DNA from 3 places in the Rahnella aquatilis CIP 78.65 genome. Region 1 is predicted to be linked to each of the others. Evidence: predicted binding sites of a transcription regulator. Region 1 holds the regulator's gene; each other region holds the start of a gene.
The links. Region 1 encodes PhoB, which activates phosphate uptake and scavenging genes when phosphate is short. Its sites were predicted from a motif close to CTGTCATAAAACTGNCNNAT; they were not measured.
Positions count from the first base shown of each region.

Region 1 (5,546 bases):
GTTTCACAAACCACGATGCGTGAAATTAACAAAATTGTTGATGAGGCCGTTCAGGAAGAAAGACTGAAAGCCTTTGCAGAAAGCTCTGCTGAACGCATTCGTGCGTTGCGGGAAAAAGAAAAAATCAGTCAGGGTGTGCTGGCCAGACTCATTAATATGTCGGCTAACAGCATTCAAAAATGGGAACGTAACGAAACGAAACCAACGGGTGCCGCCCTGCTTTTACTGCTGTTAATCGAAGAAAAAGGTTTACAGATCATTTGCTAAAAGAAGCCACAGCTTGTTGCTGTGGCTTGATTTTTATCCCTTCACATCGCTTTGGCTGGCCTGTTCCTGAGGAACAATCAACTTCGGTGCCAGCGTAAACATAAAGCGCGTACCCACCCCCACTTCACTCATGACTTCAAGTTTCGTGTGGTGATGGCTGAGCGCATGTTTGACGATCGCCAGCCCGAGGCCGCTGCCGCCGGTCTGGCGTGAGCGGGCTTTGTCAACGCGGTAGAAACGTTCGGTCAGGCGCGGCAGGTGCTGCGGCGCAATGCCCGGCCCGTTATCACTGATCTGGAACTGTGCGCCATGCGGCGTTTGCTGCCAGCTGACTTCAATCCGCGTACCGGCTGGCGTGTGGTTGACGGCGTTATACACCAGATTCGACACCGCGCTGCGCAACTGATCTTCATTACCAAAGACCTTCAGCTTGTCATTAATGCGAAACACCACTTCATGCCTGCCGTTGCTTAACGTTTGCACTTCACGTTCGAGCATACCGAGCATCACCGGAATATCGACTTTTTCATGCAAATCAATATTCGCTGAAGCTTCGATTTTCGACAGTGTCAGCAACTGTTTCACCAGCCCGTCCATCCGCCGCGTCTGTTCCTGCATGGTATCGAGCGCTTTGCTGCGAAAAGGCTCTTCCAGCTTGGCGTCTTCCATCATTTCCAGATACCCCTGCAAGACAGTCAGCGGCGTTCTCAGTTCATGACTGACGTTAGCGAAGAAGTTACGCCGCGCGCCTTCGAGCTGACGCATCTGGGTCACGTCGCGCGCGACCATCAGCAATTGCCCTTCGGAATAGGGCATGACGCGAAACTCGACGTAATGCTCATTATTGAGTTGCAGATTCAGCGCCCGGCTGAAATCGCGGGTCTGGATCCACAGCCGGAATTCCGGATAACGCAGCAGGTTGAAGATATGTTGTCCGTTATCCTCCGGCCAGCGGAAACCGAGCAAATCCTGCGCCAGCCCGTTGCACCAGAAAATATTGCCGTCTTCCGTGGTCAGCACCACAGCATCCGGCAGTGATTCGGCCCCGCTGCGAAAGCGTTTGATGAGCTGACCTAATTCGCGACGCCGGCGCCGGTTGCGCATCTGCATCTGGTTCAGCCCGTAAAACAGCGGCTCCCAGCTCCAGCGACCATTCGGCGGCGTAATGCTGCGGTCAAGCCACAACCAGTGTGAGAGTTTGAGCTGATTGTAATAATTCCAGCCCAGTGCCGCAGCCAGCGACACAAAAAGGAGCCAGCCGAAATGGCCGACGAAGATACCGAGAATTAACGCTGGCAGGCAAAAAAGAAATAATTCACCGGCCAATCGTTTCCATGACAAACGTTCTAGCACACAGATTCTCCGCTGTGAGGACTCAATAACGCGTTGAAAAACGGTATCCGGTACCGCGAACAGTCTGGATCATTCTGTCATGTCCGCTGGTTTCCAGCGCCTTACGCAAACGACGAATATGCACGTCTACCGTGCGATCTTCCACATAAACGTTAGTGCCCCAAACGTTATTGAGCAACTGTTCCCTGCTGTATACCCGTTCGGAATGGGTCATAAAGAAGTGTAATAACTTGAATTCGGTCGGCCCCATATCGAGCGCCTGCTCATTGGCCATCACACGGTGAGACGACGGATCCAGGCTTAAACCCTGCATGTCGATCACTTCTTCCACCGCCATTGGCGAGATGCGACGCATCACGGCTTTAATGCGGGCAACCAGTTCTTTCGGAGAAAACGGTTTGGTGATGTAATCATCGGCACCGACTTCAAGGCCGCGCACCCGATCTTCTTCTTCACCGCGTGCGGTCAACATCATCACCGGAATTTCGCGGGTCAGTGCTTCACGTTTAAGATGCTTAATAAACTGGATACCGGAACCGCCAGGTAACATCCAGTCGAGCAGGATCAGCTCAGGGTAAGGTTCAACAAGTTGCCCGATCGCTGAATCAAAATCCTCAGCTTCTACGGCCTGATAGCCATTTTGTTCCAGTACAAAACACACCATTTCACGGATTGGAGCTTCGTCTTCAACCACCAATATACGTCTAGCCATCGTAGGTCCTGCCAATAGGTTAGCGATCTTTTATTTGATTGCGGGCGCCATTATGCGTCAGTTTTGTGACAGATTTATGAATGAAAAGAATGGTTCATTACAGTCAACTATGACAGATACATTTCTTCTATTTAGCGGCCATCTTGCTGAAATTGGTCTGATTTATCGGGGACAGCTTCCCCCGCTGGCGTTTATACTTTGCCCCATCGTCGTCATCCAGGGTTCATACGGGAGTCTCATGCGCCTGATCCACACGTCAGACTGGCATCTCGGCCAGTACTTTTTCACTAAAAGCCGTGCAGCCGAACATCAGGCATTTTTGCGCTGGCTGACCGGTCAGGTGCAGCAACATCAGGTCGATGCCGTGATTGTCGCGGGCGATATTTTCGATACCGGATCGCCGCCCAGTTATGCCCGCGAATTGTATAACCGCTTCGTGGTGGAATTACAACACACCGGCTGCCAGCTGGTGGTGCTGGCGGGCAACCACGATTCCGTCGCCACACTCAATGAATCGCGCGAGCTACTTTCCTGCCTGAACACGCGGGTGATTGCTACCGTCGGTGAAAACCTTTCTGAACAGGTTTTAGTGCTCCGTCAGCGTGACGGAAAACCGGGCGCGGTACTGTGCGCCATCCCGTTTTTACGTCCGCGTGATCTGCTCGCCAGCCAGGCCGGTCAGTCCGGCAGCGACAAACAACTGGCGTTGCAGGAAGCCATCGCCGCGCATTATGACGCACTGTGGCAGGCCGCGCAGGCCAGACGTGACGAACTGGGCGTGCCGCTGCCCATTATTGCGACCGGCCATCTGACGACTGTCGGCGTCAGTACCTCTGATTCCGTGCGCGACATCTATATAGGCACGCTTGATGCGTTTCCGGCGCAGGCCTTTCCGCCGGTCGATTATGTGGCATTGGGGCATATTCACCGCGCGCAGTGCGTCGCCAAAACGCATCATATCCGTTACAGCGGCTCGCCGATTGCCCTGAGTTTTGACGAGCTGAGCAAGGCCAAAAGCGTATATCTGCTCGATTTCGACGGCGCAACGCTCAACACCATCGAGACACTGGAAATCCCCGTTTTCCAGCCAATGCAGATAATCAAAGGCTCGCTGGCGGAGATTGAAAAGCAACTGGCGCAGTTCGAAGGCGGCGATGCGCAAAAAACCGTCTGGCTGGATATCGAAGTCGCCACGCAGGATTACCTCAGTGATATTCAACGGCGCATTCAGGCGCTAACGGCCGATCTGCCGGTGGAAGTCGTATTGTTACGCCGCAGCAAAGAACAACGCATCAGCAGTATTGGGCAGCAGGAAAAAGAAACCCTCAGCGAACTGAGTGTCAGCGACGTCTTTGAACGGCGGCTGGCGCTGGAGCCGGCCCCTGATGAACCCCGTCAGGCGCGGATGCGCACATTGTTCGCGCAGGTTGTTGAACAGGTCACCAGCGGTCAGAGCGCGGAGGACAGCCCACGATGAAAATTCTCAGCCTTCGTTTAAAAAACCTGAACTCGCTGGAAGGCGAATGGAAAATTGATTTCACCGCCGAGCCGTTTGCCAGCAACGGATTATTCGCCATCACCGGCCCGACCGGCGCCGGGAAAACCACCCTGCTCGATGCTATTTGTCTGGCGCTTTATCATCAGACGCCACGGCTGAATATCACGCCAAGTCAGAACGAACTGATGACCCGCCACACTGCCGAATCACTGGCGGAAGTGGAGTTTGAAGTGAAAGGTGTGGGTTACCGCGCATTCTGGAGCCAGCGGCGTGCCAAAAATTCCCCTGACGGGAATCTGCAGGCACCGAAAGTCGAGCTGGCGTTACTGGCCGACGGCAAAATCCTGGCCGATAAAGTACGCGACAAACTCGACGCCATCGCCACCCTGACCGGGCTGGATTTTGGCCGTTTCACCAAATCGATGATGCTGTCTCAGGGGCAGTTCGCCGCGTTTCTGAATGCCGATGCCAATGACCGCGCCGAACTGCTGGAAGAACTGACCGGCACCGAAATTTACGGGTTGCTGTCTGAACGCGTGTTTGAACAACATAAAGAAGCGCGTATTGCGCTGGACGGCCTGCATCAGCGCATGGCCGGAATCGAACTGCTCAGCGAAGAGCAGCGCCAGACGCTGGAAGCGCAACGTGCTGAACTGAACGCGCAGGAAATCAGTCTCAGCCAGCAGGCGCAGCAACGCCAGCAGGATCTGAACTGGCTGCAACAATGGCAGCAGATGCAGCAAAAACAGCAGCAATTTCAGCAGCAACTGGCCGCCGCAGAGCAGGAAAATCTGGCCGCCGCGCCGCAGTTACAGCAACTGGCGCGCAGTGAACCGGCAGAAAAACTGCGTCCGTTACTCGTTGATCGCCAGCGTTGTCAGGACGAATCACAACGCCTTCAGCAATGGCTGACACAACTGACGCAGCAGCAGGAACAGCAGCTTGTGCAGCTGACGCCGCTGAAACAGGCGCAAGAACAGGCTCAAACGGCACGGCAGACACAGGCCGAAGAACAGCGCCGGATGCAGACGCTGATCGAAGAAAAAATCCTGCCGCTGGACGGCGAAATCACTCAATGGCGCAAATCGCTGGCGGAAACACAGCAGGCGGTGGGTGAGTCGCAGAAACAGGCCGCTGAACAAAGCGCGACGTTGCTGCAAATCACGGCGGAACGCCAGAAGCTGGATGAAGAAAGTCGTCAGCATCAGACCCGCCAGACCGCACTAACCGAAGCCCTTAACGCCGCACAGCAGCGCCAGACCGGACTGGAAAAGCAGCACCCGCTGGCGGCCTTGCAGAAACGGCAAAAGGAACTGATGCTGCTCAGGCCGGTGCGTCAGCAGTTGTTTTCACTCGCGCAAATTTTCCCGCAACTGAACCAGCGCGTGCAGCAACAACATAAAGATTTTGCGCAATATCAGACGCAACTGACAGAGGAAGAACAGCGCCTGGGTGCGATCCGCCAGCAATGCCAGAAACAGCTGGAACATCTGAATGACGTCAAAGCGCTGCATAAACAGGAAATGCTGATCGTCAGTCTCGAAGCCGAACGCGCGAATTTGCAAAGCGGCCAGGCCTGCCCGCTGTGCGGCTCGACATCACATCCGGCGGTTGAACACTATCAGGAGATCAAACCTTCTGAAACGGCGCAGCGCGTCGAGAAAATGCAACTGGAATTCGATGCGGCAAAAGCCAGCGGTATCGAACTGGCGGCGA
Region 1 is NC_016818.1:3,684,123-3,689,668, forward strand. Features, by position in the region: gene RAHAQ2_RS16735 (helix-turn-helix domain-containing protein) at 1-267, shown strand, start outside; gene phoR (phosphate regulon sensor histidine kinase PhoR) at 301-1,620, opposite strand; gene phoB (phosphate response regulator transcription factor PhoB) at 1,643-2,332, opposite strand; gene sbcD (exonuclease subunit SbcD) at 2,571-3,809, shown strand; gene sbcC (exonuclease subunit SbcC) at 3,806-5,546, shown strand, end outside.

Region 2 (5,546 bases), 1.2 Mb from region 1:
CGCGGGCTGCGTGCTGAAAAACTGCGTGATTGGTGATGACTGCGAAATCAGCCCTTACAGCGTGTTCGAAGATGCGGTGCTGGAAAGCGGCTGTACGGTCGGGCCTTTCGCCCGTCTGCGCCCCGGCGCTGAACTGGCTGAAGGCGCACATGTCGGCAATTTCGTCGAAATCAAAAAAGCGCGTCTCGGCAAAGGGTCTAAAGCTGGCCATCTCTCCTACCTTGGTGATGCTGATATAGGGGATAACGTTAATATCGGCGCGGGTACCATCACCTGTAACTACGACGGTGTAAACAAGCATAAGACCATCATCGGTAACGATGTCTTTGTGGGTTCAGATTCTCAACTGGTAGCGCCCGTCACTGTGGGGAACAACGTGACGATCGCCGCCGGTACAACGGTCACGCGCGACGTGCCGGACAACGGTTTACTGTTAAGCCGGGTGCCACAGTTACATAAACCCGACTGGCAGAAACCGGTGAAGAAAAAATAAGCTGTTCATAATAATCCCCAACTCTCTACAAGGCTCGGGGAACCGCAAGTACACCGGAAAACGGGGCTTACGGATAAATCAGGTCAGGCATCAAAAAAGGTCCCGAAAAGACCTTCAATAGGAATAAAACTGATGTGTGGAATTGTAGGCGCAGTAGCGCAACGCGATATTGCTGAAATTTTGTTGGAAGGTTTACGCCGTCTCGAATACCGCGGTTATGACTCAGCCGGTCTGGCTGTCATTGATGCTGAGGGAAAAATGGGGCGCTTGCGTCGTCTGGGTAAAGTCCAGATGCTGGCTGATGCACTGGATGAACATCCTTTGCATGGCGGCACCGGTATTGCTCATACGCGATGGGCGACCCATGGCGAACCTTCTGAAGTGAATGCTCACCCGCATGTGTCTGATTACATTGCCGTGGTGCATAACGGCATTATCGAAAACCACGAACCTCTGCGTGAATTGCTGATTGAACGCGGCTACCGTTTTGATTCTGAAACAGATACCGAAGTGATCGCGCATCTGGTGCATTGGGAACAACTTCAGGGCGGTACGCTGCTGGAAGTGGTACAGCGTGTCATCCCGCAACTGCGTGGCGCTTATGGTGCTGTGGTGATGGACAGACGTGATCCATCCGTCCTGGTCGCCGCCCGTTCCGGCAGCCCGCTGGTGATTGGCCGCGGCGTTGGGGAAAACTTCATTGCTTCCGATCAGCTGGCGCTGTTGCCTGTAACCCGTCGCTTTTTGTTCCTTGAAGAAGGCGATGTGGCTGAAATCAAACGCCGTTCGGTCAGCGTTTATGACAAAAACGGTCATGCCGTCGAGCGTGAAGAAATCGAATCTAAAGTGCAGTATGACGCCGGTGATAAAGGTGTTTACCGTCACTACATGCAAAAAGAAATCTACGAACAGCCGCTGGCAATCAAAAACACCCTGGAAGGACGTTTCAGTCATGGTGAAGTGAATCTGAGCGAACTGGGCGAAAAAGCGGACGAAATCTTATCGCGTGTTCAGCACGTGCAGATTATCGCCTGCGGCACGTCATACAATTCCGGCATGGTGGCGCGTTACTGGTTTGAGTCGCTGGCGGGCATGCCGTGCGATGTCGAGATCGCCTCAGAATTCCGCTATCGCAAATCCGCTGTTCGTCCGGGCAGCCTGATCATCACGCTTTCTCAGTCTGGTGAAACGGCAGATACGCTGGCAGCGTTGCGTTTGTCAAAAGAGCTGGGTTATCTCGGTTCGCTGGCGGTGTGTAACGTAGCCGGTTCTTCCCTGGTGCGTGAATCCGATATGGCGCTGATGACCAAAGCGGGCACCGAAATCGGTGTAGCCTCAACCAAAGCGTTCACCACACAACTGACCGTTCTGCTGATGCTGGTGGCGCGTATGGGCCGCCTGAAAGGGATGCGTCCGCAAGTTGAGCACGACATTGTTCACGCGCTTCAGGCGTTGCCTGCGCGTATCGAGCAAATGCTGTCGCTGGATAAAACCATCGAAACGCTGGCGGAAGGTTTCTCTGATAAACATCACGCCCTGTTCCTTGGCCGTGGCGATCAATACCCGATCGCAATGGAAGGTGCGCTGAAGCTGAAAGAGATTTCTTATATTCACGCGGAAGCCTATGCGGCGGGCGAGCTGAAACATGGCCCGCTGGCATTGATTGATGCGGATATGCCGGTGATCGTGGTAGCGCCAAACAACGAACTGCTGGAAAAACTGAAATCGAATATCGAAGAGGTGCGCGCCCGTGGCGGCCTGCTGTATGTCTTTGCCGATCAGGACGCGGGTTTTATCGACAGCGAAGGCATGAAGATTATTCAACTGCCACACGTTGAAGAAATTGTCGCTCCGATTTTCTACACCGTTCCGCTCCAGTTGCTGTCCTACTACGTTGCCCTGATTAAAGGCACCGACGTCGACCAGCCACGTAATCTGGCGAAATCTGTGACTGTCGAATAAGACTGTCCGGTTTTAGCTATGCGATATAGAAGCGCCTCCCGGGGCGCTTTTCTATTTCCAGAATGTTGTTGCCTGATCCCCTCTTTGCCAGTAGCCGGTCACGATTCTCTTCTCTCAGGCTTCGTAACCCGCCCCGGATAAGGTATAGTTCGCGTTTTTCTGAAGGTACCCCGCTGAATGCTGACCAACTCCTCCATTCGTCTCAACAAATACATTAGCGAGAGCGGTATCTGCTCGCGCCGTGATGCCGATCGTTACATCGAACAGGGAAATGTTTTTATCAACGGCAGGCGTGCTGCGGTGGGGGCTCAGGTGTTTGCCGGCGATGTGGTGAAAGTGAATGGTCAGCTTATCGAGCCGCGTGATGAAGAAGATCTGGTGCTCATTGCGCTGAACAAGCCTGTAGGCATTATCACGACGATGGAGGAAGGTGAGCGCGACAACATCCGTGATTTCGTTAATCACAGTAAACGCGTCTTCCCGATTGGCCGTCTGGATAAAGATTCGCAGGGTCTGATTTTACTGACCAATCATGGCGATCTGGTCAACAAAATCCTGCGTGCCGGTAACGACCACGAAAAAGAATATATTGTGACTGTCAATAAACCGATTACTGACGAGTTTATTGCCGGTATGGGCGCGGGTGTACCGATGCTCGGCACCGTGACCAAAAAATGCAAAGTGAAGAAAGAAGCACCGATGGTGTTTCGCATTACGCTGGTGCAGGGGCTTAACCGCCAGATCCGCCGCATGACTAAGCATTTTGGTTTCGAAGTCACTAAGCTTGAACGTGTGCGTATTATGAACATCAATCTGAAAGGATTACCGCTGGGTGAATGGCGTGATCTGACCGATGATGAACTGATCGAATTATTTAAGCTGATTGAAAACTCGTCGTCTGAAGACAAGCCGGCGAAAAAAGTGCAATCAAAACCTGTTCAGGCTAAAAAACCGGCTGTCACTAAAACGAAAAACAGCGAAAAACCTGACGCTAATTCCGCATCCCGTAAGCGTTTTGCCCAGCCTGGCCGTAAGAAGAAGGGGCGTTAATTTCCCCGCTTTTCATTACCCGCCGGTGTAATAACCGGCATTTTTTGCTTAAAACCCCCGCATTTTGCCCGTATAGCTTGAATTGTGACCGGTGTCATAAAACTGTCATATTACGTACATTTTACTGTCACTAAACTGTCCTATTTTCCTCCTGTGCCAAACACTTTAATTAACGTCGACATCAGTCGGGAAGTTTAAAACCACCAGGAGTGGAACATGAAATTGATGCGTAACACCGTCGCCGGTCTTGTAGCAGCGACTTTCTCCCTCACAGCAATGTCTGCTTTCGCTGCCACTAGCCTGACTGGCGCTGGCGGTACCTTCCCAGCACCTGTCTACGCTAAGTGGGCTGATGCCTACCAGAAAGCAACCGGTACTCAGGTTAACTATCAGGGCATCGGTTCTTCCGGCGGCGTAAAACAGATCATCGCCAAAACTGTTGACTTCGGCGCATCTGATGCACCGATGAAAGAAGAAGATCTGAATAAAAACGGTCTGTTCCAGTTTCCTACCGTGATCGGCGGCGTGGTTCTGGCGGTGAATATCCCGGGCATCAAATCAGGTCAGCTGACTCTGGATGGCGCAACGCTGGGTGACATTTATCTCGGTAAAATCAAAAAGTGGAACGACGCGGCGATCACTAAGCTGAACCCGGGCGTGAAACTGCCAGACACCAACATCGCGGTGGTTCGCCGTGCTGACGGTTCCGGTACTTCCTTCGTATTCACCAGCTATCTGGCGAAAGTGAACAGCGAGTGGAAAGACAAAATCGGTGCGGGTTCTACTGTGAACTGGCCAACGGGTCTCGGCGGCAAAGGCAATGACGGCGTGGCCGCATTCGTACAGCGTCTGCCAGGTTCAATCGGTTACGTAGAATATGCTTATGCTAAGCAAAACAATCTGGCTTACACCAAGCTGGTAGATGCAGACGGCAAAGCCATCAGCCCGACGGAAGAATCTTTCAGTGCAGCCGCTAAAGGCGCTGACTGGAGCAAAACTTTTGCTCAGGATCTGACCAATCAGAAAGGTGATAATGCGTGGCCAATCAGCTCCACCACCTTCATCCTGATTTATAAAGACCAGCAAGATGCAGCGAAGGGCACTGAAGTGCTGAAGTTCTTCGACTGGGCTTACAAAAACGGCAACAAACTGACGACTGATTTGGATTACGCCGCGCTGCCAGCTTCTGTTGTAGAACAGATCCGTGCAGCCTGGAAAACCAATATCAAAGACAGCAGCGGCAAAGCACTGTACTAGGAATACCCGTCATACCTGAAGCTGCACCGGCGTTAGCTGCGCTCGTTCACCCGAATCACTGACTTAAGTCAGTGATTCGGGATTCACTTGCTTGCTGCCTTGGTGCAACTCCAGTTATTTTGGGTATAGTAACTCTGCTTCATTCCCTCTCCGGCCGGGGAGGGAATTAAATCTGAATTAAAAGAGAGTGGTATGGCTGAATACAAGCCGGCTATCAAGGCACCTGGCAAAAACGGTGACATCCTCTTCGGCGCGCTGGTTAAACTGGCAGCGCTGATAGTGCTATTTATGCTGGGCGGCATTATCGTCTCGCTGTTTATTGCTTCCCTGCCGAGCATTGAAAAGTTCGGATTGTCCTTCCTGTGGACGAAAACCTGGGATGCCCCGAATCAGCAATTTGGTGCACTGGTACCGATTTACGGGACGGTGGTCACTTCCATTATTGCCTTGCTGATTGCTGTTCCCGTCAGCTTTGGTATCGCACTATTCCTCACCGAGCTGGCACCGAACTGGATGAAACGCCCGCTGGGGATTGCTATTGAACTGCTGGCGGCGATCCCCAGTATTGTTTATGGCATGTGGGGTCTGTTCGTTTTCGCCCCGCTGTTCGCGCAGTATTTCCAGACGCCATTGGGCGACGTGCTTTCCGGCATCCCGATTGTTGGCGCGCTGTTCGCCGGGCCGGGGTTCGGTATCGGTATTCTGGCAGCAGGCGTCATTCTCGCCATTATGATCATCCCGTACATCGCTTCCGTCATGCGTGATGTATTCGAGCAAACGCCGG
Region 2 is NC_016818.1:4,839,826-4,845,371, forward strand. Features, by position in the region: gene glmU (bifunctional UDP-N-acetylglucosamine diphosphorylase/glucosamine-1-phosphate N-acetyltransferase GlmU) at 1-493, shown strand, start outside; gene glmS (glutamine--fructose-6-phosphate transaminase (isomerizing)) at 626-2,455, shown strand; gene rluF (23S rRNA pseudouridine(2604) synthase RluF) at 2,633-3,505, shown strand; gene pstS (phosphate ABC transporter substrate-binding protein PstS) at 3,722-4,762, shown strand; gene pstC (phosphate ABC transporter permease PstC) at 4,955-5,546, shown strand, end outside.
Region 2: pstS (phosphate ABC transporter substrate-binding protein PstS) is a predicted target of PhoB. The motif match lies at 3,597-3,616, and genes of this name have one in related genera.

Region 3 (5,546 bases), 850 kb from region 1:
TTTCCGCCTTTTTGCAACTTGAGCACCGTGCTGCCGGGCTGAAAGGCGGAACGCGAACCGAACTGAGCCTGGTTGTCGACAGCGTTTTTCCCAAATACCGTTTGTTTCGCGCGCTCAAAAATTTTCAGCAGCAGTTTCCCGATACCCGGGTACATCTGACGGAAATTCTGCGCGGCGAAAGTCTTGAGCAATTAAATGAACGATCAGCCGATTTATACATCACCACGCTGGCACCGGAAAATGCGATACAGGGCCGTTTCCTGCTTGACGTGGATTTTGTACCGGTGGCGAAAAGCGATCATCCGCTGATGGGTCTCGCCGTTCCGCTGACCGCAGAGGATCTGGCACGTTTCCCGCTGATAAGCGTGGCCGACCGGCACTCGCCGCATGCAGAAAATGTACGCTCCGGCCCCGTGGCCAACTGGACATTCACCACCGTCGGGGCAGCGATGGAAGCGATTGCGGTGGGTGTAGGGTACGGCTGGCTGCCGCTGGAAAGTGTGGAAAAAGCGCTGGAGAGCGGTTTGCTCCGTCGTCTGGAATTAGCCGCGAGAACGGTACGGCAGACGGCTCTGTATATGGTGATGGATAATGAATCGGAGAGGTTCGATAAAACGGTCAGCGCACTGGCACAAAGCATACTGAAGGAGTGCGGTTTGCTGCCATAACGTTCAGGCAGCAAACCGTTTCAACAGGAGGCGTAATTACTTTTGTGATGTCCGGCAGGTCGCCAGAATATCCAGTTGCGGATCCCGTTCTGAGGTCTGTACGTCCATCGCGCTCAGTACCGTGTGGAACAGGTTATCCTGCGAAACGTCTTTGTTCGCGGCATTAGATTTCAGGCATTGCATATCTATTCCCTGCGCTTTGACATAGCCTTCTGACAGCCAGAACAGCATCGGCACGTGGGTCTGTTGCGCCGGTGCCACGCTGTAAGGCGTGCCGTGAAGATACAGGCCATTTTCACCTAAAGATTCACCATGGTCAGAAAGATAAATCACTGCCACGTTGTACTTATCCTGATACTGCTCCGCTTTTTCAATCACCTGCGACACCGTGTAATCTGTGTAAAGCAGCGTATTGTCATAGGTATTCACCAGTTGTTCCTGCGAACAGTTCTCAATGTCGCTGCGCGGGCAGTCTGGCATAAACTTGCGGAATTCCGGCGGATAGCGTTTGTAATACGTCGGGCCGTGGCTGCCGATCAAATGTAAGCCGATCAGCGTATTTTTGCCGTCCGTCTTGATGTCATCATCGATATTTTGCATCAGTGCCATGTCGTAGCAGGTATCACCATCACAATATTTCCCGTCCTTTTGGGTATCTATGGTGATGTTTGGCACCCGGTCGCATACGCCTTTACAGCCTTCATCATTGTCTTTCCAGAACACCGAAACCCCGGCTTTATGCAGGATATCCAGCAGGCCTTCACTGTTACGGGCGCGGTTGGCATCGTAGCGGGTGCGCTTCATATCCGAGAACATGCACGGCACAGAAATGGCCGTCGCCGTGCCGCATGATGTCATTTTATTAAAGAACACCACGTCCGGAATAGCCTGTGTGTACTGATTAGTCGGTCTGGCGTAACCCTCAAACGACTGGTTTTGCGCCCGCGCCGTTTCTCCAATCACCAGGAACACCAGATTCGGTTTTTGCCCCGGTTGCTGCACCAGTTTTGCATCGTTGCCAATAGTCTGGAACGGTATTTTCGGCGTGAAGTAACGGTGATTCACGTACTGGAACGCGCTGTAAAGATAGTTCGTCGGCACGATTTCCAGATTCAGGGTGCGGTTGTTACGGCCCACGGAGGCATAATCTTTGTAGAAAACCCCGGCGACGGAGGCCACGACCAGCAATGAAATGATCATCGACACCAGACGGACACCCAGACGGCGCAGTGGCGTTTTTTCATAGCTGACCGGCGTCAGGAAAAGCAAAATAGCGGGCAAAACGCCGGTGAAGACAAACCACAGCACCACTTTCAGATTCAGGTAAGACGACGCTTCAGCCGACTGCGTCTCAAGAATATTTTCAATCATGCCGCGGTCAAAGACGACCTGGAAGGTCATCATCGCAAAACTGGCAAGAGCACTGACCGGCAGCACAATAATAAAGAAAGGTTTAAGCAACGGACGGAAGCTGAAAGGGGTGAACACAAAGTTCAGTGCGGCGAACAGCGCGACCGGAATGCTCAGGGCAAAGGCCAGGCTGTAGGCGGGGAGTGCATGTAAGATACGGTAAAAGTGCAGTAAAATCGGCAGGTTAACAACAAACGTAAAATACAGGGTCAGCAGTAAAGTCAGCGTAAAATAACTGATCTTCGGGAATATATTGCGCAATGAAAACTCCCAACAGAATGACGGTAGCAGCGTTGATGTGAGGGAAACATAACGTATAGAAATGAATGATCAATATAATAGTCATTCAAGCTTAAGAAAGCCTTAATCTGCCTGTCATAAAATTTTCATCATGTAGCATTTCCGAAAAGGTTCAGAAAATAAATAAAATATAAGAGACCGTCTTTTTGACCCTGAAGCCTTATGCTAGGCGGCGTAGCGATGTGAATGTTCAAAGAAACACTCCCTTGTTTAAACCTCTCTGAGTGCGTTTCCCTCCGCTCATTTTGATCTTTCCCTGATTATGCCTGACCGGTTTAATTCACCACTGACTGCCTGCTGGCTGTCAGAAGGATGTTTGTGTTGATTTCATCTTCGGCCACAATTGCGGCCAGCAGTATCATAGAGCCAGGTGTCATTATCGGCCCGCGAGTGGTTATCGGGCCTTTCTGTCTTATTTCCGCCGGTGTGCAAATCGGCGAAGGAACCCACATTTCTTCTCATGTCGTCATCAACGGCAATACCAAAATTGGCACGGATAACCAGATTGGCATGGCCTCGTCCATTGGCGAAGTCAGTCAGGATTTGAAATACGCCGGAGAAGAGACCGGGCTGGAAATCGGCAATGGAAACCAGATTGGCTGCCACGCCACATTACATCGCGGTACCGCGCAGGGCGGCGGCATGACGCGGATAGGGGATCTGAATGTTTTTGAACGGGGCGTGCACCTTGGCCATGATTGTCAGGTGGGAAATGCCACGTTTATCGGCGAACACAGTGCGCTGGCAGGGCATGTTGTATTAGGCAATGATGCGCGGATTGATGCCCTGAGCGCAGTGCATCAATTTTGTATTATTGGCGCAGGTGCCCATCTTCTTGCCAATACTTGCGTGGTGCAGGACGTTCCACCGTTTGTGATGGCAGGTGGAAATCGTGCGGTACCTAAAGGGATAAACGAGCAGACAGCAGATTTTTGCCAGGCTGGCAGTACGCAGCAAAACATCATCCGCTATCTGTACGATTTGCTTTATCACCAGCAGGAAGGAGTGGAACGTGTGAAGTCAGAAATTGAGCGGCTCAGCGCGGAATATCCATTACTGTGCCACTTCAATACTTTTTTCCTTCGTTCGGCGCGCGGGATCATTCGCTAACGACTCCACGACAGTCCTGCGGCTAAACAGAGGAAGAGGGCTGTCAGGCGTCAAGTGCTAACAGGGCAAAGGTTGCCAGCCAGTGTTCGCCCATGTAGGTGCTGTCAAGGTGGTTCAGCGCGCTGTGCAGATGTGCTTCTGCCGTCTGACGCAGCAAAACCACACGCGGATCGCCCGCTGGCAGCGCAGAGGCCAGAGAACGCTGGCACCAGGCGCGGCTGAGATTCAGCCCGTCCAGATGGCCAATTTTACCGTCGCTGCGGTCAGTGACCGTGGCGGGGGTAAACAGTGTTGCGGGCTGGCTGTGAGCCAGATCCGGCAGAAAACGGCCAAACCAGGTCACAAACGCTTCGGCCGGTAATACGCGGCGCATCAGTTCAGCCTCCATCAGGGATGGCGAAAGGAATTCATCACCGCCCGGTTCCCACGCCTGACAATGCACATCTTCCAGATGCCATCGCAGCGCCGTCTCTTCAATCAGTTCCGCCAGTTTGTGATGCTTAACGCAGCGGGCATAATCAAGCGTTAACGCCAGTGCAAAGGCGGTGTTGAAATGGCTGCCGACCCGCAGGGGATAGGTCGCCTTTGGCAGAAACACGCTAAAACTCTTTTCGAAAAACCGGCTCACAGGTGCCAGCGTGTTCGCCCATTCAGCAGCCTGCGGCATGTCCATCTCATGCAATTGCTGGCTCAGCGCCAGAAACCATGCCCAGCCATACGGCCGTTCAAATCCGGCATGTTGCGGCTGTTGCAGATAAGCCATTTCACCGGCGACATTTTCTGATGTGAAATGCTGGCCGATCACCGCAATGATTTTTTCAGCTTCCGGTAATTGCGGAAAACGATCCAGCAGACGCAGCAACAGCCAGTATCCGTGCACGCAGGAATGCCAGTCATAGCTGCCGTAAAAGATCGGATGTAACTGGCGTGGCGTTTGTGCATCCGCCGCGCTGCTCATGGCATGCATGAGTTTGTTCGGAAATTCACGCGTCAAATGGTTCAGTGCCAGTGAGGCAAAGCGGGACGCCATTTCCGGCGTCAGTGTGGTACGTTGTTGCGTCGTCATCGCCTTTCCTTATCAGAAACGGAACACAAAGAAATACATAAACGCGGTATTCACCAGCAACAGCAATACACCGGTTTTCCACTGCGCTTTGATCACGCCATTTTTGTCCTGCAATTCCAGCAGCGCCGCAGGAACGATATTAAAATTGGCCGCCATCGGGGTCATTAAGGTGCCGCAGAAACCGGACAACATGCCGATCGCGCCCATAATTGCCGGATTCCCGTCCAACTGGTTGACGATAAGTGGCAGCCCGATCCCCGCGGTCATGACCGGGAAGGCGGCAAAACCGTTTCCCATAATCATCGTGAAAAGCGCCATGCCGAAGGTATAGGCAATCACAATCGCCAGGGGTGATCCGAGCGGAATGATGTTTTTGACCAGCTCCGACACCACGCCACCGACTCCCGCCAGTGCAAACAGCGCACCGAGTGCGGCCAGCATTTGCGGCAAAATGGCCGCCCAGCCGACGGTATCCATGGTCTGTCCGCCCGCTTTCACGGCTTTGACCGGCGAATCACGCAGCATAATCAGCGCCACAATAAAGGCCACCAGCGTGCCAAGCACCAGCGAAATCAGCGTGACGTTTTTGGCTTCGACCAGCGGCGTGTATTTCAGCGTCAGGGTGCCAGTCAGAGTCACAGCCGGGATCAACAGGGCAGGGATAAACAATTTGTTGCCAAAGCGTTTGGCGCCCGCTTCACGTTTTTCGACCCGTTCGGGCTGCTCGCTTTCTGATTTGCCTTTACCCAGTTGCCCGCTACCGGCGATGATCGCCAGTAAAATCGCCATACAGCCGGTGACGAAGTGCGGCAATTCAGCGCCGAACAGGAAAGTGATGCCATAAATGCCCCAGAACAGCGCGTTGACATAACGGCGTGAATGGCTTTTATCGCGCACGTTGAAGAACGCATAGGCGCAGAACAGCAGGCCCGCAAGGATATAAACAGTCTGCAAGGTGATCATTTCGCTGTGCTCCCGTGTTGAACGTCAAA
Region 3 is NC_016818.1:2,833,644-2,839,189, reverse strand. Features, by position in the region: gene RAHAQ2_RS12815 (LysR family transcriptional regulator) at 1-668, shown strand, start outside; gene RAHAQ2_RS12810 (phosphoethanolamine transferase) at 705-2,339, opposite strand; gene lpxA (acyl-ACP--UDP-N-acetylglucosamine O-acyltransferase) at 2,691-3,488, shown strand; gene RAHAQ2_RS12800 (DUF2891 domain-containing protein) at 3,532-4,554, opposite strand; gene RAHAQ2_RS12795 (DUF979 domain-containing protein) at 4,567-5,517, opposite strand; gene RAHAQ2_RS12790 (DUF969 domain-containing protein) at 5,514-5,546, opposite strand, start outside.
Region 3: RAHAQ2_RS12810 (phosphoethanolamine transferase) is a predicted target of PhoB. The motif match lies at 2,451-2,470, and genes of this name have one in related genera.